One region of the Acidovorax sp. NCPPB 3576 genome, then DNA from elsewhere that is predicted to be linked to it. Evidence: predicted binding sites of a transcription regulator. Region 1 holds the regulator's gene; the other holds the start of a gene.

The links. The regulator FNR, encoded in region 1, switches genes on or off when oxygen is low (the NO sensors DNR and NnrR bind a similar motif). The targets are predictions, from matches to a motif close to TTGATNNNNATCAA.
Region 2: a site for FNR is predicted at 7,959-7,972, ahead of azu (azurin). Genes of this name have one in related genera too.

What each region holds. Positions count from the first base shown of each region.
Region 1 is NZ_CP097267.1:3,324,622-3,334,540, reverse strand. Features, by position in the region: gene ccoG (cytochrome c oxidase accessory protein CcoG) at 1-1,140, shown strand, start outside; gene M5C98_RS15365 (FixH family protein) at 1,226-1,513, shown strand; gene M5C98_RS15360 (hypothetical protein) at 1,560-1,853, shown strand; gene fnr (fumarate/nitrate reduction transcriptional regulator Fnr) at 1,885-2,604, opposite strand; gene hemN (oxygen-independent coproporphyrinogen III oxidase) at 2,780-4,162, shown strand; gene M5C98_RS15345 (sulfite exporter TauE/SafE family protein) at 4,178-4,936, shown strand; gene M5C98_RS15340 (HD-GYP domain-containing protein) at 5,083-6,381, shown strand; gene M5C98_RS15335 (sensor domain-containing protein) at 6,378-8,852, shown strand; gene M5C98_RS15330 (cell division protein ZapA) at 9,113-9,514, opposite strand; gene M5C98_RS15325 (DUF904 domain-containing protein) at 9,511-9,732, opposite strand; cobalamin riboswitch at 9,799-9,919, shown strand, end outside.
Region 2 is NZ_CP097267.1:2,685,221-2,695,139, forward strand. Features, by position in the region: gene M5C98_RS12315 (CoA transferase) at 1-566, shown strand, start outside; gene M5C98_RS12320 (DUF1294 domain-containing protein) at 807-1,148, shown strand; gene M5C98_RS12325 (hypothetical protein) at 1,319-1,735, shown strand; gene M5C98_RS12330 (EAL domain-containing protein) at 2,009-4,519, shown strand; gene M5C98_RS12335 (YgiQ family radical SAM protein) at 4,460-6,895, opposite strand; gene M5C98_RS12340 (hypothetical protein) at 7,053-7,268, opposite strand; gene azu (azurin) at 7,388-7,840, opposite strand; gene M5C98_RS12350 (IMPACT family protein) at 8,027-8,614, shown strand; gene M5C98_RS12355 (dihydrolipoyl dehydrogenase) at 8,713-9,919, shown strand, end outside.

The sequences.
Region 1 (9,919 bases):
CTGATCGTCAGCGCCATGTCGCTGTTCCTGTTCACCGCGGTGGCGGGGCGCCTGTGGTGCGGCTTCGCCTGCCCGCAGACGGTGTACACCGAGATCTTCATGTGGATCGAGCACCGGGTGGAGGGCGACCGCAGCGCGCGCCTGCGCCTGGACGCCGGGGGCTGGACCTTCGAGAAGGTGCGCAAGAAGGCGCTCAAGCAGTTCCTCTGGATCGCGGTGGCGCTGTGGACGGGCTTCACCTTCGTGGGCTACTTCGTGCCCATCCGCCAGCTGTCGGGCGAGCTGCTGGCGATGCAGGGCGGCTGGCAGATCTTCTGGGTGCTGTTCTACGGCTTCGCCACCTACGGCAATGCCGGCTTCATGCGCGAGCAGGTGTGCAAGTACATGTGCCCCTACGCACGCTTTCAGAGCGCCATGTTCGACCGCGACACGCTCATCGTCACCTACGACGACGCGCGCGGCGAGCCGCGCGGGCCGCGCACCAAGACGGTGGATTACAAGGCCAAGGGATTGGGCGACTGCATCGATTGCACGCTGTGCGTGCAGGTGTGCCCGGTGGGCATCGACATCCGCAACGGCCTGCAGTACGAGTGCATCGGCTGCGGGCTGTGCGTGGACGCCTGCAACACGGTGATGGACAAGATGCACTACCCGCCGGGGCTGATCCGCTTTTCCACCCAGAACGGCGTGGCGGCGGGCTGGGGGCGCGCGCAGATGCTGCGCCGCGTGCTGCGCCCCCGCGTGCTGATCTACAGCGCGGTGCTGGTGGCGCTGTGCGTGGGGCTGCTGGCCAGCCTGGTCATGCGAACGCCGCTCAAGGTGGACGTGGTGCGCGACCGCGCCGCGCTCTCGCGCATCGTGGCCGGCGGGCAGCTGGAGAACATCTACCGCCTGCAGATCATGAACGCCACCGAGTCCGGCCAGCGCTACCGCATCGGCGCGAGCGGACTGCAGGGGCTGCGCGTGGCGTCCGATGCCGAGGTGGAGATCGGCGCGGCCGAATCCCGCTGGGTGGCCGTGCGCCTGCAGATTCCCTACGGCTCCGCGCCGCCCGGATCGCATGCCGTGCAGTTCGACGTGCAGGCGCTGGGCTCGGGCGGCCATGTCGCCGAGAAGTCGGTGTTCCTGGTGCCGCGATGAGAGCCGCCGGCCCCACCGTTTCGATTCCAGGCGCCAGGCCTTCGGCCCGGCCGCCTTTCCTTCTTTCCTGTCAGGAGTGAACACCATGCCGTCCCCTACCGTCGCCACCGCACCGGTTTCCGTTCCTTCGTCCGCTCCCTGGTGGAAGTTCGGCTTCGTCTGGATGGTCATTGCCGGGCCGGCCATCGTGGTCGTGGCGGGCTTTACCACGCTGTGGGTGGCGATCGTGCGCCCCGACCCGGTGGTGGCCGAGGACTATTACCGCCAGGGCATCGAGATCAACAAGACGCTGGGCGGCCAGTCGAACAGCCTGGCCCCGGCCATGAAGGCGCGCAACCATGCGGCCACCCCCGCGCAGGACCAGCCGCGCTGAAAAGCGGCTGGTCCGCACCCCCCCCCGAAACGAGGAGACAAGCGCAATGTGGACCCAACGCCTCATGTGGATTGCATGGCCCGCCTTCCTGATGGCGGGCGTGCTGGAAATGCTGGTCTTTGCCCTGGTGGACCCGCAGGACATGCACTGGTTCGGACAGCCGCTGGCGCTCTCGCGCGAGGGCGTCTACACCATCGCTTTTTTTGCTTTCTGGCTGGTGACGATGGCGTCGAGCGCGCTCACCACGCTGCTGGCCATGTCGCCGTTCGAGCTGAACCGCTGCCCCGTGCCGGTGACCGACCGGCCCGCCGACTGCGCGCGCCACCACCCGGGCGCATGAGGTGCGAGCGTCGGTGCCTGTGCCGGGCCGCTCAGTGGCAGTTCTGCGAGTTCACGATGCGCTTGAGCGCGTCGGTTTCCAGGATGCGCACGTGGCGCTGCTTGACCTCGACGATGCCGTCCTCGACGAACTTCGAGAAAGTGCGGCTCACCGTCTCGAGCTTGAGCCCGAGGTAGCTGCCGATTTCCTCGCGCGTCATGCGCAGCACGAGTTCGGACTGCGAGAAGCCCCGCGCATGCAGGCGCTGCACCAGGTTGAGCAGGAAGGCCGCCAGGCGCTCTTCCGCCCGCATGCTGCCCAAGAGCAGCATCACGCCGTGCTCGCGCACGATCTCGCGGCTCATGATCTTGTGCACGTGGTGCTGCAGCGCCGTGACCTCGCGCGACAGCTCTTCGATGCGGTCGAAGGGCATGACGCAGACCTCGGCATCTTCCAGCGCGATGGCGTCGCAGGTGTGGTGGTCGCTGACGATGCCGTCCAGGCCGATGATCTCGCCGGCCATCTGAAAGCCCGTGACCTGGTCGCGGCCGTCCTCGGTGGCCACGCAGGTCTTGAAGAAGCCGGTGCGGATGGCGAAGAGCGAACTGAAGGGCTCGCCATTGTGGAACAGGGTGGCTCCCCGCTTGACCTTGCGGCGCACGGCCACGATGTCGTCGATCCGTTGCAATTGCTGGTCGTTCAGACCCAGCGGCATGCACAACTCGCGAAGGTTGCAGTTCGAGCAGGCCACTTTGATGGTTTGCGGATTCATGGACAAGGCCTTTGCGTTGAGGAGAGGGCGGCTGCCGGCAGGGTGGGAGACCCCGGGCGAACGCAGGGCACCTGTCATGGATCAATTGTGGCAGTGTGCGCCTGCAGAACCCTTGACCCATGTCAAGGGTTTCCCGTAAGGGCTGCGGCACATTGGGCAGGCACAAGGAAATCCCATGATCGCTGTCACCCCTGAACTCCTGCGCCGCTTCGACGTGCCCGGCCCCCGCTACACCTCCTACCCGACGGCCGACCGGTTCGTGGAGGCCTTCGGGCAGGACGAATACGTTCTCGCTCTGCAGCAGCGCCGCCTGGGGTCCGCCGCGAAGGCGCTGCCCCTGTCGCTGTATGTGCACATCCCGTTCTGCGAATCGCTTTGCTACTACTGCGCCTGCAACAAGATCATCACCCGGCATCCCGAGCGGGCCGAGGTGTACCTGCGCTACCTCAGCCGCGAGATCGACCTGCACACGGCCCAGTGCGGCGTGGGGCAGGTGGTGAGCCAGCTGCACCTGGGCGGGGGCAGCCCGACGTTCCTGTCGGACGACGGCCTGCGGTCGCTGATGGCCATGCTCCAGCGCAGCTTCACGCTCGCGCCTGGCGGCGAGTATTCGATCGAGATCGATCCGCGCACGGTCAATGCGGACCGGCTGGCGCTGCTGGCCGAGCTGGGCTTCAACCGCCTGAGCTTCGGCGTGCAGGACTTCGACCCCGAAGTGCAGAAAGCCGTGCACCGCATCCAGCCGGCAGGCCAGGTCTTCGACCTGGTGGCCAGCGCGCGGGCGCTGGGGTTCGAATCGATCAACGTGGACCTGATCTACGGCCTGCCGCGGCAGACGCCCGAGTCTTTCGAGCGCACGCTCGAGCAGGTCGGCCGGTTGCGGCCCGACCGCATCGCGCTGTATGCCTATGCCCACCTGCCCGAGCGCTTCAAGCCCCAGCGCCGCATCGTGCCGGCCGATCTGCCGCTGGCGGCGTCGAAGGTGGCCATGCTGTCGCAATCGCTGCGGGCGTTCCAGGACGCCGGCTACGTCTATGTGGGCATGGACCACTTCGCGCTGCCGGGCGACGCGCTGGCCGTGGCCAAGCGCCAGGGCCGGCTGCACCGCAACTTCCAGGGCTACAGCACCCAGCCCGACTGCGACCTGCTCGGCCTGGGCGTGTCGGCCATCGGCCGCGTGGGCGCGACCTACAGCCAGAACGCCAAGACGCTGGACGAGTACTACGACTTCATCAACCAGGGGCGCCTGCCGGTCGTGCGCGGCCTGGCGCTCACGCGCGACGACCTGGTGCGCCGCTCCGTGATCATGGCGCTGATGTGCCAGGGCGAGGTGCTGTTCGAGCCGGTGGAGCAGGCGTGGCTGATCGATTTCCGGCAGTACTTCGCTGCCGAGCTGCAGGCGCTGGAGGATCTGCAGGCGCAGGGCCTGGTCGTGCTCGGCCAGGAAGGCATCGAGGTCACCGCCATGGGCTGGTTCTTCGTGCGCGGCGTGGCCATGCTTTTTGACCGCTACCTGCAGGCCGACCGCAATCGCGCGCGGTTCTCCCGCATCATCTGAAGGGACGGGGAAGGCATGCCCGATACCCTGGTCTGGACCGCGTTGGCCATGGGGCTGGCGGGCGGCCCGCATTGCCTGGCGATGTGCGCGGCGCCCTGCGGGGCGCTGGTGCGCGCTGGCGGCCCGGACCACGCCACGGCGGAAAACGCAGGGGCGCAGCCGGTGCGATGGGCGGGCCGCGGCGTGGCTTTGCCGGCGGGCCGCCTCTGGACGCGGCCCTTCGCCTTCCATCTGGGGCGGCTGGCCGGGTACGCCCTCGCGGGCGCCCTGGCGGCCTGGGCGATGGACCGCCTGGCCTGGCTGACCCAGCAGGCAACTGCGCTGCGCCCTGCATGGACGCTGCTGCATGTCGCCGTGCTCGCCTGGGCCGTGCTGCTGGTCTTTCAGGCGCGGCAACCGGCCTGGGTGGACCACGCGGGCCGGTTGCTGTGGCGGCGCGTCGCCCCCTGGGTTCGATCGCCCGGCGGCCTGTTTTCCACGGGTTTTGCATGGGCCTTGATGCCCTGCGGCCTCTTGTATTCCGCGCTGCTGCTCGCGGCCTTGACCGGAAACCCCTGGCGCGGGGCGCTGGCCATGGTCTGCTTCGGCGCGGGGGGCGCGGCCTGGCTGGTGGCCGGCCAGTGGATCTGGCAACGGCTGCGCAGCGGCGGTGCGGCCGGGGGCGCCAGGGGAGGGTGGGGCGTGCGGGTGTCCGGCCTGCTGCTGTTCGGCATTGCCGCCTGGGGACTGTGGATGGACGTTTTCCACCGGCAGGCCGAGCCCTGGTGCCTGTAGCCACCAGCCCTGAACGCGGGGTTAATCACGGCTATCGTGATCGGGGTTTGTGAAGTTTTTGACATTTGATTCGAGGGTGTATTAACTGGTGATAATGGTTACCAATACCCCGGCGTCCCCGTGGCGCCTTCCGGTGCCCCCCGAAAGTGACCAATCCCCTCCTCATCGATGTCGGCCGGCTGCGCGTAGGCATGTTCATCCAGCTCGATCTGGGCTGGATGAACCATCCCTTTCCAGTCAGCAGCTTCCGCATCGCGTCGCCGGAGCAGATCAGCACGCTGGCCGCCTTGGGGCTGTCCCAGGTGCGCTGGATACCTTCCAAAAGCGATCCGTCGGTGCAGGGCCTGCTGCCGCCCGGCCATCCCTCCGCACCCGATCCGGTCACTGAGGCAGCGCGGGAGTCCGTGGTGGAAGGGCCTTCCATCGCGCAGGCATCGATGGCGGAGTTCCGCGAGCGCATCAAGGCGCAGAGCCGCTCGCTGGCCGCCTGCGACGAGCGCTTTGCGCGTGCCACCCGGGTGTACGAACGCCTGGCCACCAGCGCCGAACAAGACCCGTCCGAGGCGCGTTCCTCGTCCAACGCGCTGGTTTCCACCTGCGTGGATGAGCTGCTCGACCAGGGCGATTCCGCCATCCGCCTGCTCTCCGAGCGGGTGGGCACGCGCGCGGCCCTGCATTCGGTCAACGTGATGGTGCTGTCGCTGCTGCTGGGCAAGGCGCTGGGCATGCTGGGCGACGACCTGCAGCCCCTGGGCGCAGCGGCGCTGCTGCACGACCTGGGCAAGATCACGCTGCCGCCCCATGTGGCCCAGCCACATTCCGCACTGGGCCCGGCCGACCAGGCCCTGTACGAGGCGCATGTCGGCGAATCCGTCGTGCTGGCAGAGCGCATGGGCCTGGGTACCGCCGTCGTCGAGGCCATCGCGCAGCACCATGAAATGGCCGATGGCACCGGATTCCCGCTCCAGCTCAAAGGGGCTGACATATCCCGCGGCGGGCAGGTGCTGGCGCTGGTCAACTACTACGACCGGCTGTGCAACCCGCTGCGGGGCGCCAATGCGCTCACCCCGCACGAGGCGCTGTCGGTGATCTTCGCGCAGCACAAGCAGCGGTTCGATGCCGTGGTGCTGCGGGCTTTCATCCGCATGATGGGCGTGTATCCGCCGGGATCGATCGTGCAGTTGGTCGATGACCGCTACGCCATCGTGACGGCCGTGAACTCGGCCCGCCCGCTGCGGCCCAGGGTGATCGTGCACGAGTCCGGTGTCTCCAAGGACGATGCCCTGGTGATCGACCTGGAAGACCAGCCGGCGCTGGGCATCCGCCGCAGCCTTCGCCCGGCGCAGTTGCCGCGCGATGCGCTCGACTACCTGTCGCCCCGCAAGCGCATCTGCTACTACTTCGAACGGGCCGTAGAAGCCGCGCCGACCGGGGCGCAGTCGTGATCCGCGGCCCCCAGGGCAGCGTGTGGCGTGCCGTGTTCGATGGGCTGCTGGAGGCGGTCTGGCTGGTGGAGCCCGAGGGGCTCACCGTGCGCTTCGCCAACCAGGGGGCGGCCGCGCTGCTCGGGCGTTCGCCCGAAGCCATGGAAGGCGCCAACGCGGTCGAGCTGCTGGCCTGCACGCCGGAAGACCTGTATTTCTGGGCGCAGGACCGCGATGCGCTGATGCGCGGCATCCACTCGCACTCCGGCCTGCTGGGCGGCGATGGACAGTTCATTCCGGTGGACCGGCGCGTGTCACGGGTGGATTCGCCAGCGGGCGAGGCCCTGTTGCTGGTGACCATGATCGACCGGCGCGAGCAGGCCTCGAACGAGCGCGAATTGGAGATATTGCTTTCCGAACTGCGCGCCACGCTCGACTCTGCCGCCGACGGCATGCTGGTGTACGACATGGGCGGACGCATGCGGGCCTTCAACCAGCGGCTGGCACAGCTGTGGGGCATGCCCGAGGACCTGCTCGTGCAGCGCAACGACGCCGCCGTGGTCGCCCACATGCAGCAGCAGGTGGCCGATGCCGATGCCTACCGGGCGCGGCTGTCCTCCATCGCGCTGGAGCCCGGACGCGAGACCTCCGACATCCTTCACCTGCGCAACGGCACCATCATCGAGCGCCGCTCGGTGCCGCAGCTCAGCCAGGGCCGGCCCGTGGGCCGGGTGTTCTCGTTTCGCGACGTGACGCTCAACGCCGAGGCGCAGGCCAGCCTGCGGCTGGCTGCGCGCGTTTTCGACTCCAGCCTGGATGCCATCTTCATCGCCGACGACCGCCACCAGATCGTGCGGATGAACCCCAGTTGCGAGCGGCTGATCGGCGCGCCCGCCGTGGCCTTGCAGGGCGTGCCTGCGGCATCGATCTTCGGCGCCGAAGACGCGCACGCGGGCTGGATGGAGCATGTGCTGGCGGCGTGGGAACGCGACGGTTTCTGGGAGGGCGAGCTTTGCCTGCCCGAGAGCGGCGCGAGCGGCACCGCTAAGCCCGCGTGCGCGGTGCACCTGTCGTGGGTGGTGCTGCGCAGCGAGGAGGGCAATGCGCTGCAGAGCATCGGCTTCATGCGCGACCTCACGCAGCAGCATGCGGCTCGCACGCGCATCGAAGAGCTGGCCTACAGCGACGTGCTCACCGGGCTGCCCAACCGCCTGCGCCTGTCGCGCCGCGTGGGCGAGGCCATCGATTCGATCCAGGCATCGCGGTTGGATGCAGGTGGTTTCGCCATCCTGTTCGTTGACCTGGACCGCTTCAAGATCATCAACGACTCCCTGGGCCATCTGTTCGGCGACCGCGTGCTGCAGATCGTGGCCAAGCGCCTGCAGGGCTGCCTGCGCCAGAGCGACATGCTGTGCCGCCTGGGCGGCGACGAGTTCGTGGTGTACCTGCACGGGGGCGATGCCGCCATCGCCGAAGGCGTGGCCCGACGCATGCTCGAGGACATGCTGCGGCCCTTCATGCTCGACGGCATGGGGTTTTCCATCCAGTGCAGCATCGGCGTGGCGCTGTACCCGCAGGACGGCGAGACGCTGGACGACCTCATCAAGCAGGCCGACACCGCCATGTACCGCGTGAAGGAGCGCGGCCGTGGAAGCTACGGCTTCTACCAGCCGCAGATGAATGCCGATCTGCTGTCGCGCATGAAGCTCGAGCACGCCATGCGGCAGGCCCTGGGCCAGCAGCGCATGGTGGTGCACTACCAGCCGCAGGTCGCCATGGCGACCGGCGGCGTGGTGGGGGCCGAAGCACTGCTGCGCTGGACCGATCCGGAACTGGGGCCCATCTCGCCGGGCGTGTTCATTCCGCTGGCGGAAGAGTCCGGCTACATCATCACGCTGGGTTCGTGGGTCATGGAGCAGGCCGTGCAGGAGGCCGCGCGCTGGTTGCGGTCGGGCTCGCCGCTCGTCATGGCGGTGAACGTGTCGGCGCTGGAGTTTCGCCAGCCCGACTTCGTGGAGCGGCTCACGCGGCTTTTGCTCAAGCATGGCCTGCCGGCCAAGCTGCTCGAACTGGAACTGACCGAAACCATCTTGCTGCAGGATGCGCAGGAGATGGAGCAGCGCCTGGTGGCCCTGGCCGAACTGGGCGTCGGCCTGGCCATCGACGACTTCGGCACGGGTTATTCCAGCCTGGCCTATCTGAAGAAACTGGCGATCCACAAGCTCAAGATCGACCAGTCGTTCGTGCGTGGCCTGCCCGACGACGAGGGCGACCGCGCGATCATCAATGCCATCGTGCACATGGGGCGTGCGCTGCACATCGAGGTGGTGGCGGAGGGCGTGGAAACGCAGCAGCAGCGCAAGGCGCTGGAGCAGATGGACTGCCGTTATTTCCAGGGGTATTTGTGCGCGCCGGCCATGCCTGCCGAGGCTTTCAGGAGCCTTCTGGCAAGCCGCCAGAGCTATTCGTGGGAACTGCCGGCGCCGGCATGAGCCCGCGCCGCGAAGAAACAGGTGTCTGCGAATGCCACCGGACCGGCATCCTGAACCGGGGGTTCAGGTGGGCGAGGGCAGCCAGGCGTTGGGTTCATCTGACGCGAGATGATCACGCTCACCGGGCAATGTACCAAGCCCGTGCTCAATGAGCATTGGTTCAAGGAAATATAAAGCCCGGCAGCACCGCAGACGTCCCCATTGTAGGCGCTGCATCCACGGCGCGCGAGCGGCCGTTGCGTAACCGTTTTTAATGAAGGCTAAAGCAGGCGTCCGTCGTCGCCGAGCGCATCGTCCAGGCGGCGCAGAAGCAACTGCATCTGGCCGGACGGGTCGCCCGCCAGGGAGGCATGCGATGGCGCCGGGCCATCGGTGAATTGCGGGCCTTCGGCACGGGCCAGCGGCGCGGGCTCCGTCGGGGCCGTGGCCTGGGCCTGAGCGGCGGAGGCCAGGTCGGCCTCTTCGCGGTCGGCGATCTCGAAGGCCAGGTTGAGCGCCGCCAGCACGGCGATACGCTCGCGGGCCCGCACCTTGCCGGCATCGCGGATGCGAGTCATGGCGGTGTCCACGCGCTCCACGGCCTGCAGCAGGCGCGATTCGTGGCCCTCGGGGCAGCCCAGCAGGTAGCTCTGCTGCATGATCTGGACTTCGATCTGCTTCATTCGGCGTCCTTCGAGGGGGGCGTCGCGGGCAGGCTCTCCAGCAGCGCGTCCACACGGGCGCGGGCGGTGTTGAGCCGGGATTTGAGCGAGTCTCGCTCCTGGGTGAGATGGACCACCTGGGCGGTCAGCAAGGCATTGGCGCGTTGCAGTTCCGCATGGCGCAACAGCAGCCGCTCCACGCGTTCGGCGATCTGGTCGATGGGAGAGGATGGATCCATACAGCCGCGATTGTAGGGTTGGCGCCACCGCCACCCCATCGGGCGGCGTTTACAGCCTGCAACACCCGTAAAATCCGCAGGTTGGTGCTCGCGGCGTGGTTCGCATGCCGCAGTTCAACGGGAAGCAGGGAGGTTTGCGTTCGCCAGAGCGCGCCGTGCCTGCGCTGCCCCCGCAACGGTCAGCGGA
Region 2 (9,919 bases), 640 kb from region 1:
AGCTCGGGCTGGGCTGGGAAGCGGTGCAGGCGCGGCATCCCCGGCTGTCGATGGTGCGCATCGTGGGCGCTCCGGGTGACCGCGCGGAGGAACCGGGGCACGATCTCACCTACCTTGCCGATGCGGGCCTCGTCAGCGGCACCGCCCTGCCCCCGACGCTCTACGCCGACATGGGCGGCGCCCTCATGGCCAGCGAGGCCGTGCTGCAGGTGCAGCTGGCGCGCGCCGCGTCCGGCCGCGGCGCGTGCATCGATGTCGCCCTGTCGGACGCCGCGGCCTGGCTGGCCCAGCCGCGCGGCTGGGGCCTGACCCTGCCGCACGGCGATGTGGGCGGCGCCCACGCGGGTTATCGGGTCTATGCCTGCGCCGACGGGCGGGTGGCGGTGGCGGCACTGGAGCCGCATTTCTTCGCGCGCCTGGCCCGGGCGGCCGGGTTGCTGCCAGAGGCCGATCCACGCGCCCCGGGCACCCATGCAGCGATCGCCGCGTTCTTGCAGGGGCAACCGCGCGCCACGCTCGACAGGCTGGCCACCGGCGACGACATTCCCCTGCACACGCTGGACTGACCCATGGAAAAGCGCCGACCGCCCAATGCCGGACGTCCGGGCCCACGATCCCATGCGCAGCATCGCGCGCCGCAGCCATCTTCGACGCGCTCACAGCCCCGGCCACATGGCAACCTTTCGCCAGCCAAGGGCGCCCCGCCAAGTAGCACCTCGGCCCACCCGGCGCAACCGCCATCGGGCCGGAAACGCAGGCAAACCCGCGACGCGCCCTCTGCGAGCCGAAGCGTGGCGTGTCTGTGGATGGCGGCTTGGCTGGCCCTGGTGGCCTGGGGTGCCTGGACGCATCGCCTGTCCCTGGGGTGGCTGGTGGCGCTGGTGGGCGTCAACCTGGTGACGTTCGCCGTGTACGCCAGCGACAAGGCCGCCGCGCGCAGCGGCGGATGGCGCACCAGCGAGCAGCGGCTGCATCTGCTGGCCCTGCTGGGCGGATGGCCGGCGGCGTGGTGGGCGCAGCAGTGGCTGCGACACAAGTCGAGCAAGGCATCGTTCCGTGCGGTTTACTGGGTCACGGTGGTGGCGAACTGCGCCGGGCTGGCGGCGGCGCTTTTATGGGCGCGGGACGGGATGCTCCGTTTTTCATAGCACAACCCCCTAGTCCTTATTGCGCTGGAGGCTGTTTTGGCTCATTCGCCCTGCCATCATCGACGGGGATCGACTGGGACGTGTCCGACACCTGTGCCGAGTCCTGCCCTACAGCACCACCGCGCCGGCCGAGGCCCAATGGCCGGTGAATCCACAGCGAGAGGAATCCCATGAAGCCCTTCGTCCTCGACCCGGACATGACGTCCTCGGCCGGCACCTTCTACCCCACGGGCTATGTCTTCGCCCTCTTCCCCGACGAGGTGCATGCGCGCGATGCGGCCGAGGCACTATCGGCCGATGGCGAACGCAGCGACATCTCCCACGCCACCCCGGACGCCATCCTGCAGCACGTGGTGCGAACCCTGGGCAATGCCGATGCCCCCCTGCCCTCCGTGGGCGCCGAAGGCACCATCGTGCGCCGCATCTCGGAGCTGGCGGCCGCCGGGCATCACGGCCTGCTGGTCAAGGCGGGCGATGACGACGACGCGGAAAGCCTGCAGACGGCGCTCGAGCCCCTTGGCGCTGAAGCCGCCTTCTACTACCGGCGGCTCATCATTGAAGAGCTGATTTCGCAGCCGCAGCCCTGATCCTGCGGCGCGGCGCGGTTGCTGCTGCCCGGGACAGCCCCCCGCCCCCCGTCTCCACGGGTACATCGCCTTGGTTTTCGGCCCGCCTGTCGATATAGTGCGCCATGGCCTGCCTCCCCGCGTTGTCTGCCGGATGCCCCGCTTTCTTGACGGAAGCGCCGGGCTCGGCCATGCCGCAGGGTCTGCGCCGCCCGCCGACGAACATCCCAACCCCGTTGCGGTAATTGCATGGACGCGCCACTTCCTCCGCGAGGAATCCATCGGCGCCCATGGGTGTCCGGGCTCACGGGCCCTTTCATCGCCATCCTGATACTGCAGGCCATCGTGGCTTCGGCAAGCCTCTATGTGCTGTCCACCGTGCGTGCGTTCGTGGCGGGTGAGAGCCAGTGGACCAAGGGGCAGAAGGACGCCATCCATTACCTCGGCCAATACGTCGCCACCGGCGAGGGGCGCATGTACGAGCAGTTCCAGCAGGCACTGCAGATCCCGCTGGCCGATCGCGAGGCGCGCCTGCTGATCGAGGCGCCCGAGCCCAATCTGGCCGGCGCCCGCGACGCGTTCCTTCGGGGCGGCAACCACCCCAGCGACGTGGCCGGGCTGATCTGGATGCTCCGCCTGTTTCGGGACTACGACATCCTGCGCGAGCCCATCCGGCACTGGATTCAGGGCGACGAGTACCTGCAGCGGCTGGACGCCCTGTCCCGCGAGATCCGGGCCGGATACCTGGCGGGCGGCGTGACGCCCGGAATGGTGCAGCGATGGCAGCGCCTGATCGATGAGATCGACGTCGGCGTGACCCCGGCGGCGACCGATTTCAGCGCGGCGATGGGCGACAGTTCGCGGCGCATCATGGGCTGGCTGCTGTGGCTGAACGTGGCAACGGTCCTCGCGCTGATCGCCCTCACGCTCGCCCATACCCGCCAGTTGATGGGGCAGCGCCGCCAGGTCGAGGCCACGCTGGAGGCCGAGCGCGAGCAGGCCCGCACCACGCTGGCCGCCATCGGCGACGGCATCGTCACCACCGACCTGCACGGCAACGTGCGCTACATGAATCCCGCCGCCGAGAGCCTGCTGGCCCGCACGCGCGAGGCCAGCGTGGGCATGCCGCTGGCGGAGCTGCTGCACATGGGCCACCAAGGCGGTGCGAACGCGCTGCCCGGCGGCGCTGAAACCGCCACGCACAGCAGCATCGCGCAATTGCTGGAACGCGCCCTGCACGGCACCGCAGGGCTGCACGACGAGCGCCCGCACCGCATCGTGCGGCCGGATGCCAGCACGGTGCCGGTCACGCTGGTGGGCTCGCCGCTCATGAGCCAGGGGCAACTGGACGGCGCCGTTCTGGTGCTGCACGACGTGACGCGCGAGCAGCAATACCTGGAACAGCTCGCCTGGCAGGCCAGCCACGACACGCTCACCGGGCTGGTGAACCGCCGCGAGTTCGAGCGCCGCCTGGGCCTGTTGCTGGCGCGCCCGCGCGCCTCAGAGGTCGCGGGCGCGCTGCTGTACATCGACCTGGACCAGTTCAAGGTGATCAACGACACCTGCGGCCACCCCGCGGGCGACGAGATGCTGCGCGAGGTCTGCCGCATGCTGCAGCGGGGGCTGCGCGAGGGCGACACGCTGGCGCGGCTGGGAGGCGACGAGTTCGGCGTGCTGCTGCAGGACTGCCCCCACGAAGTGGCCGAGCGCATCGCCGAGCAGATACGCCACCACGCGCAGGAGCTGCGCCTGCCCTGGGGCGCACGCATCCTGCGCACGGGCCTGAGCATCGGGCTGGTGCACCTGACGGCCGATCTCACCAGCCTGCAGGAGGTGCTGCGCGTGGCCGACATGGCCTGCTACGGCGCCAAGGAGCGCGGGCGCAACACGGTCTATGTCTATCAGCTGCAGGACGCTGCCATGTCGCGCCACCTGGACGACATGCACTGGGTGCAGCGCATCCGCCAGGCGCTGGAGCAAAACCACTTTCAGCTCTACATGCAAGAAATCGCCCCCTTGCGGGCCTGCGGCGATGGCGGCTTGCATGTGGAAGTGCTGCTGCGGCTTCAGGGCGATGGCGGCCAGGCGATCTTTCCCGGCGAATTCGTGCCGGCAGCGGAACGCTTCGGCCTGGCGCAGGCGCTGGACCGCTGGGTGTTGGAACACACCTTCGCCGCCCTCGCCGCCCGCCGCCGGCAGCCGCAGGGCCGGCCGATCACGCTGTGCGCCATCAACCTGTCGGGCACCAGCGTGGGCGACGAGACCCTGCTGGAATATCTGCGCGACCAGATGGCGCGCCATGGGGTGCTGGCCGACCAGCTGTGCTTCGAGGTGACCGAGACGGCGGCGATCGCCCATCTGCCCAACGCCATCCGGCTGATCCGCGAACTCAAGCAGCAGGGCTGCCATTTCGCGCTGGACGACTTCGGCGCGGGCATGTCTTCGTTCACGTACCTGCGGCATCTGCCGGTGGACTATCTCAAGATCGACGGCGCCCTGGTGCGCGACATGCTGGAAGACCCCGCCAACCGCGCCATGGTGGAGATGATCAACCACATCGGCCATGTGATGGGCAAGCAGACCATCGCCGAATTCGCCGAAACCCCGGCCATCCTGGAGGCGCTGCGCGCGATGGGCGTGGACCACGCACAGGGGCATGCCATCGGCCGGCCCCAACCGATGCCGCAGGCGTTCGCGCTCGCACCCACCGAGGCGCCCGGGCCGCACGCCCCGTCGCCGGAAGGCTCAGCGCCCCTTGCGGAACGTTTTGCCGGAGGGGGCGCCGCCAGCGGGCTTTCCGGCTAGGCCGGCGCGGGGCGGCAGGCCCGTGTGCTGGGTCAGCATGCGGCCGGCCACGGGTTGCTGCGCGGCTTTGTTGAACGCCACGCCCTTGGCCGGCGCCGCCTTGCGCTGCGCCGTCACCGGCGCCACCGTGCTGTTCTTGCGGCGGGCGCTTTGGTAGCTGCCGTCCGTCATCGGCTGGAAGGTCGGGATCAGGTGGTGCTTGCCGTTGCCGATGAGATCGGCGCGGCCCATGGCCTTCAATGCATCGCGCAGCAGCGGCCAGTTGTTGGGATCGTGGTAGCGCAGGAAGGCCTTGTGCAGGCGCCGGCGCTTGTCGCCGCGCACGATGTCCACCGTCTCGCTGTCGCGCGTGATCTTGCGCAGCGGATTCTTGTTGCTGTGGTACATGGCCGTGGCCGTGGCCATGGGGCTCGGGTAGAAGGTCTGCACCTGGTCGGCGCGAAAACCGTTCTTCTTGAGCCAGATGGCCAGGTGCATCATGTCCTCGTCGCTCGTGCCCGGGTGCGCGGCGATGAAGTACGGGATCAGGAACTGCTTCTTGCCCGCCTCTTCGCTGAACTGCTCGAACATCTGCTTGAACTTGTCATAGCTGCCGATGCCCGGCTTCATCATCTTGGTGAGCGGGCCCTGCTCGGTGTGCTCGGGCGCGATCTTGAGGTAGCCGCCCACGTGGTGCTGCACCAGCTCCTTCACGTATTCGGGCGACTTCACGGCCAGGTCGTAGCGCAGGCCGGAGCCGATCAGGATCTTCTTGATGCCCTTGAGCGCGCGGCCGCGGCGGTAGATCTTGATGAGCGGGCCGTGGTCGGTCGTGAGGTTCTGGCAGATGCCGGGGTACACGCAACTGGGCTTCCTGCAGGCGGCCTCGATCTCGGGGGTCTTGCAGCCCAGGCGGTACATGTTGGCCGTGGGGCCGCCTAAGTCGGAGATGGTGCCGGTGAAGCCGCTCACCTTGTCGCGGATGTCCTCGATCTCCTGAATGATCGAATCCTCGGAGCGGCTCTGGATGATGCGGCCCTCGTGCTCGGTGATCGAGCAGAAGGTGCAGCCGCCGAAGCAGCCGCGCATGATGTTCACGCTGAAGCGGATCATCTCCCACGCCGGGATCTTGGTCGCGCCGTCGTGGCTGCCGTTCTCGTCGGCGTAGCTCGGGTGAGGGCCACGGGCGTAGTGCAGGTCGAACACGTAGTCCATCTCGGCCGTGGTGAGCGGGATGGGCGGCGGGTTGATCCACACGTCGCGCGCCGTTGGCCCTTCGCCGTGGGCCTGCACCAGGGCACGGGCGTTGCCGGGGTTGGTTTCCAGGTGCAGCACGCGGTTGGCGTGGGCGTAGAGCACCGGGTCGCTCCTGACCTGCTCGTAGCTGGGAAGGCGGATCACGCTGCGCTCGCGCGGCGGCACCTTGAGCTTGGCCTTGAGGTTCGGGTTGGCCACGAACAGCATCGGCTGGATGGCCGGGTTGGGCTCGGCGGATTTCAAGCCGTTTTGCCCTTGTGCCCTAGTATCCATTGCCTTGGATGCTATCGAATCAGGAGCATCTTCCTTGCTGCAGGTCGTGCCTTGCGCGGCCGCCTGCTCGCTGGTCGTCATGTAGGGGTTGACGTGTGCCTCGACGCGGCCGGGCTCGTCCACGCTGGTGGAGTCGATCTCGAACCAGCCCTGGCCGGTTTCGTCGTCGGGCCGGCGCACGAAGGCGGTACCGCGCACGTCGGTGATCTGCTCGACGGGCTCGCGCGCGGCCAGGCGGTGGGCCACCTCGACCAGGGCGCGTTCGGCGTTGCCGTACAGCAGCAGATCGCACTTGGCATCCACCACCACGGAGCGGCGCACCTTGTCGCTCCAGTAGTCGTAATGGGCGATGCGGCGCAGGCTGCCTTCGATGCCGCCCAGGATGATGGGCACGTCCTTGTAGGCCTCGCGGCAGCGCTGGCTGTACACGATGGCCGCGCGGTCGGGGCGCTTGCCGCCCACGTCGCCGGGGGTGTAGGCGTCGTCGCTGCGGATCTTCCGGTCGGCGGTGTACCGGTTGATCATGGAATCCATGTTGCCCGCCGTCACGCCCCAGAACAGGTTCGGGCGGCCCAGGGCCTTGAAGGCATCGGCGCTCTGCCAGTCGGGCTGGGCGATGATGCCCACGCGAAAGCCCTGCGCCTCCAGCGTGCGGCCAATGACCGCCATGCCGAAGCTGGGGTGGTCCACGTAGGCATCGCCCGTCACCAGGATCACGTCGCAGCTATCCCAGCCGAGGCGCTCCATCTCGGTGCGGCTCATGGGCAGGAACGGGGCCGTGCCGAAGCGTTTCGCCCAGTAAGGGCGGTAGCTGGTCAGCGGCTTCGCGGCGCGCGCGAAAAAGGAAACGTCAACGGGGGCGTTCATGGAGGGCAAGGCGTGGGGAAGGCGCGATTTTAGGCTTTTGGGCCTTCCCTGTCGAAACAGAAGGCCAAGGCGCATCTTCCCGTGCCCCCAGCACGATGGTGCTATGCGTCGTTTTTTGGACAATCTGCGTGGGCCGTGGCGGGCCCTGGCCGGCCCCTCACCACTCGCCGGAGGCCCGCACCCGCTGGTCCAGATCCGGGGCTGGCGGCTCGCCATAGGGCGACTGCAATTCAGCGGACCAGGCAGGACCGGCCGAGGCCAAGGCCCCCTCCTCCCCGCGGCCCGGGAGGCTGGCGCCGGCCAGGGCGGCGGGAAACACCATGGCATTCATCACGTGGGTCAGGGCGCGGGCGAGCATGGCGGTTCCTTTCATGCAGGGGTTGCCGCCAGCGTATGGCGGCGGAGTGACCGTTTCGTGTCAATGAAAAGGGCCCACCGAAAAGAGGGCCCTTGTGTCCACCGCCGGCAACAGGGCCGGGTGGCCGCTGCAGGTTATTTCACCAGCGTCAGCGTGCCCTTCATCAGCGCGGAGTGGCCGGGGAAGGAGCAGAAATAGGCATAGGACTCGCCGGCCTTGAGCGCCTGGGTGGAGAACGTCACCGAGTCGCTCTCGCCTCCGCCCACGATCTTGGTGTGCGCGATCACCCGGGTGTCCGCGTCCTTCACGTAGTTCTTGGCGGCCCCGGCGGCGATGCCGTCGGTGGCCACGGGCTGCAGGTCAGCGGCCTTGCTCAGCACCCAGTTGTGGCCCATGGCGGTCTTCGGCAGCTTGCCGACGTGCTTGAGCTTGATGGTGAACTGCTTGCAGCTTTGCGGGACCGCGAGGGTCGCTTTGTTGAACTGCATTGCATCGTTGCCTTCGATCTCGGCCGTGCAGTCGGCAGCCCAGGTGGGGCCGGCAGCCAGTACCAGCGCGAGTGCAGCGAATTTCCAATGGTTTGCCATGATGTCTTCCTTCTTCATAAAACAGGTCCGTGCGCTTGGCGTTGCCGGCCTGTTCCATGCAGCCGGGCGACGCAACAGCGCGATGGAAGGAGCGTACGCACGGGGCCAATGCAGCGCCTTGAGGTGCATCAAGCCTTGTGCCGAACGCCGCCCATGGATCCGGCGTGCAGTTAAGCTCCGCCGCCCATGCCCCACACCCTGCGAATACCCACCCACAGCGAACTGGTCATCAAGAAAAGCCGCTTCATCGGCTGCGTGCAGCCCATGGCGGACCGCGCATCGGCACAGGCCACCGTCGATGCACTGTGGCAGCTGCACCCCGGCGCCGCGCACATCTGCTGGGCGCTGCTGGCAGGCGGCCAGTCGGCCGCGGTGGACGACGGCGAGCCCGGCGGGACGGCCGGCCGGCCGATGCTGGAAGTGCTTCGCCACCAGGACCTCGAAGGCGTGCTGGCTACCGTGGTGCGCTATTTCGGCGGCGTCAAGCTGGGTGCGGGCGGGCTGGTGCGGGCCTATACCGACACCATCGCGCAGGCGCTGCTGCCGGCCGAGAAGGTGCCGCTTCAGCGCATGGTGGCGCTGCAGTGCGAGGTGCCTTATGCCCTGGAGGGCCTGGTGCGCCGCGAGGTCGAGGCGGCCGGCGCCACGCTGGGCGAGGTGGCCCACGGCTCGCTCGTGGCCATGCACATCCAGCTGCCGCAGCCGCAGGAGGCGGCGTTCGTGCAGCGGCTGAACGATGCCTGCCAGGGCCGCATCGGCTGGATCGCTCCATAGCCCTTCATCGCCCGGGATCGAAAGTGCCCTGCACCTACAGGCCCTGCCCTGCGGCCCGGGGACACTCAGCCATTCGCCACCCCTGAGGAGATCGACCTATGAGCCAACCCCTGGACGCCATCATCATCGGCGCGGGATCGGCAGGCCTTGCCGCGTTGCGCGAGGTGCGCAAACGCAGCGACCGCGTGCGGATCGTCAACGATGGCCCCTGGGGCACCACCTGCGCGCGGGTGGGCTGCATGCCGTCCAAGATGCTGATCGAAGCGGCCAACGCCTACCACCGACGCCACGCCTTCGAGACCTTCGGCATCCGCGGCGCAGATGGCCTGTCGGTCGATCTGCCGGCGGTGCTGGGGCGCGTGCGCGCCCTGCGCGACGAATTCGTGGCGGGCACCGAGAAGGCATCGGCGGTCGGCGACCAAGGCATTTCGGGCCATGCGCGGCTGCGCGGCCCCGGCACGGTGGAAGTGGGCGGCCAGACCTACCACGCCCGCAGCATCATCATCGCCACCGGCTCGCGGCCCCTCATTCCCGAGGAATGGCTGGCTTTCGGCGACCGCATCCTGACCACCGACACCCTCTTCGAGCAGCCCACCCTGGGGCCACGCATGGCCGTCATCGGGCTGGGGCCGCTGGGCGCGGAACTGGCGCAGGCCCTGTCCCGGCTGGGCGTGGAAGTGGCGGCGTTCTCCACCGGCCAGTCGGTGGCCGGCCTGTCCGATCCCGACATCAACGGAACGCTCAAGGCCTTGCTGAAAGGCGAATTCGTGGTCAGCCTGGGAGAGGAAGCCCGCCTGCGCGAAGTGCCGGGCGGGATCGAAGTGACCAACGGCGGCACCACCGTGGTGGTGGACCAGGTGCTGGCGGCCATGGGACGGCGGCCGAACATCGAACACCTCGGCCTCGACACCCTGGGCGTGCCGCTGGACCCGCACGGCAAGCCGCCCGTGGATGCGAACACCATGCAGATCGCAGACCTGGCCGTGTTCATGGCCGGCGACGCCGACGACCGCCGGCCGCTGCTGCACGAAGCCTCCGATGAAGGGCACATCGCCGCCCTGAACGCCATGGCGCCCGAACCGCTGGGCTTTCGGCGGCGCACCCCCCTGTCCATCGTATTCACCCAGCCCAACGCGGCGGTGGTGGGCCGTGCCTGGAAGGACCTGAAAGAAGACGAATTCGTGACGGGCTCGGTGGATTTCTCCCGCCAGGGCCGCGCACGCGCGGCACAGCACAACCAGGGTCGCCTGAGCGTGTACGCAGAGCGCGAGAGCGGCCGAATCCTCGGGGCCGAACTGTGCGCGC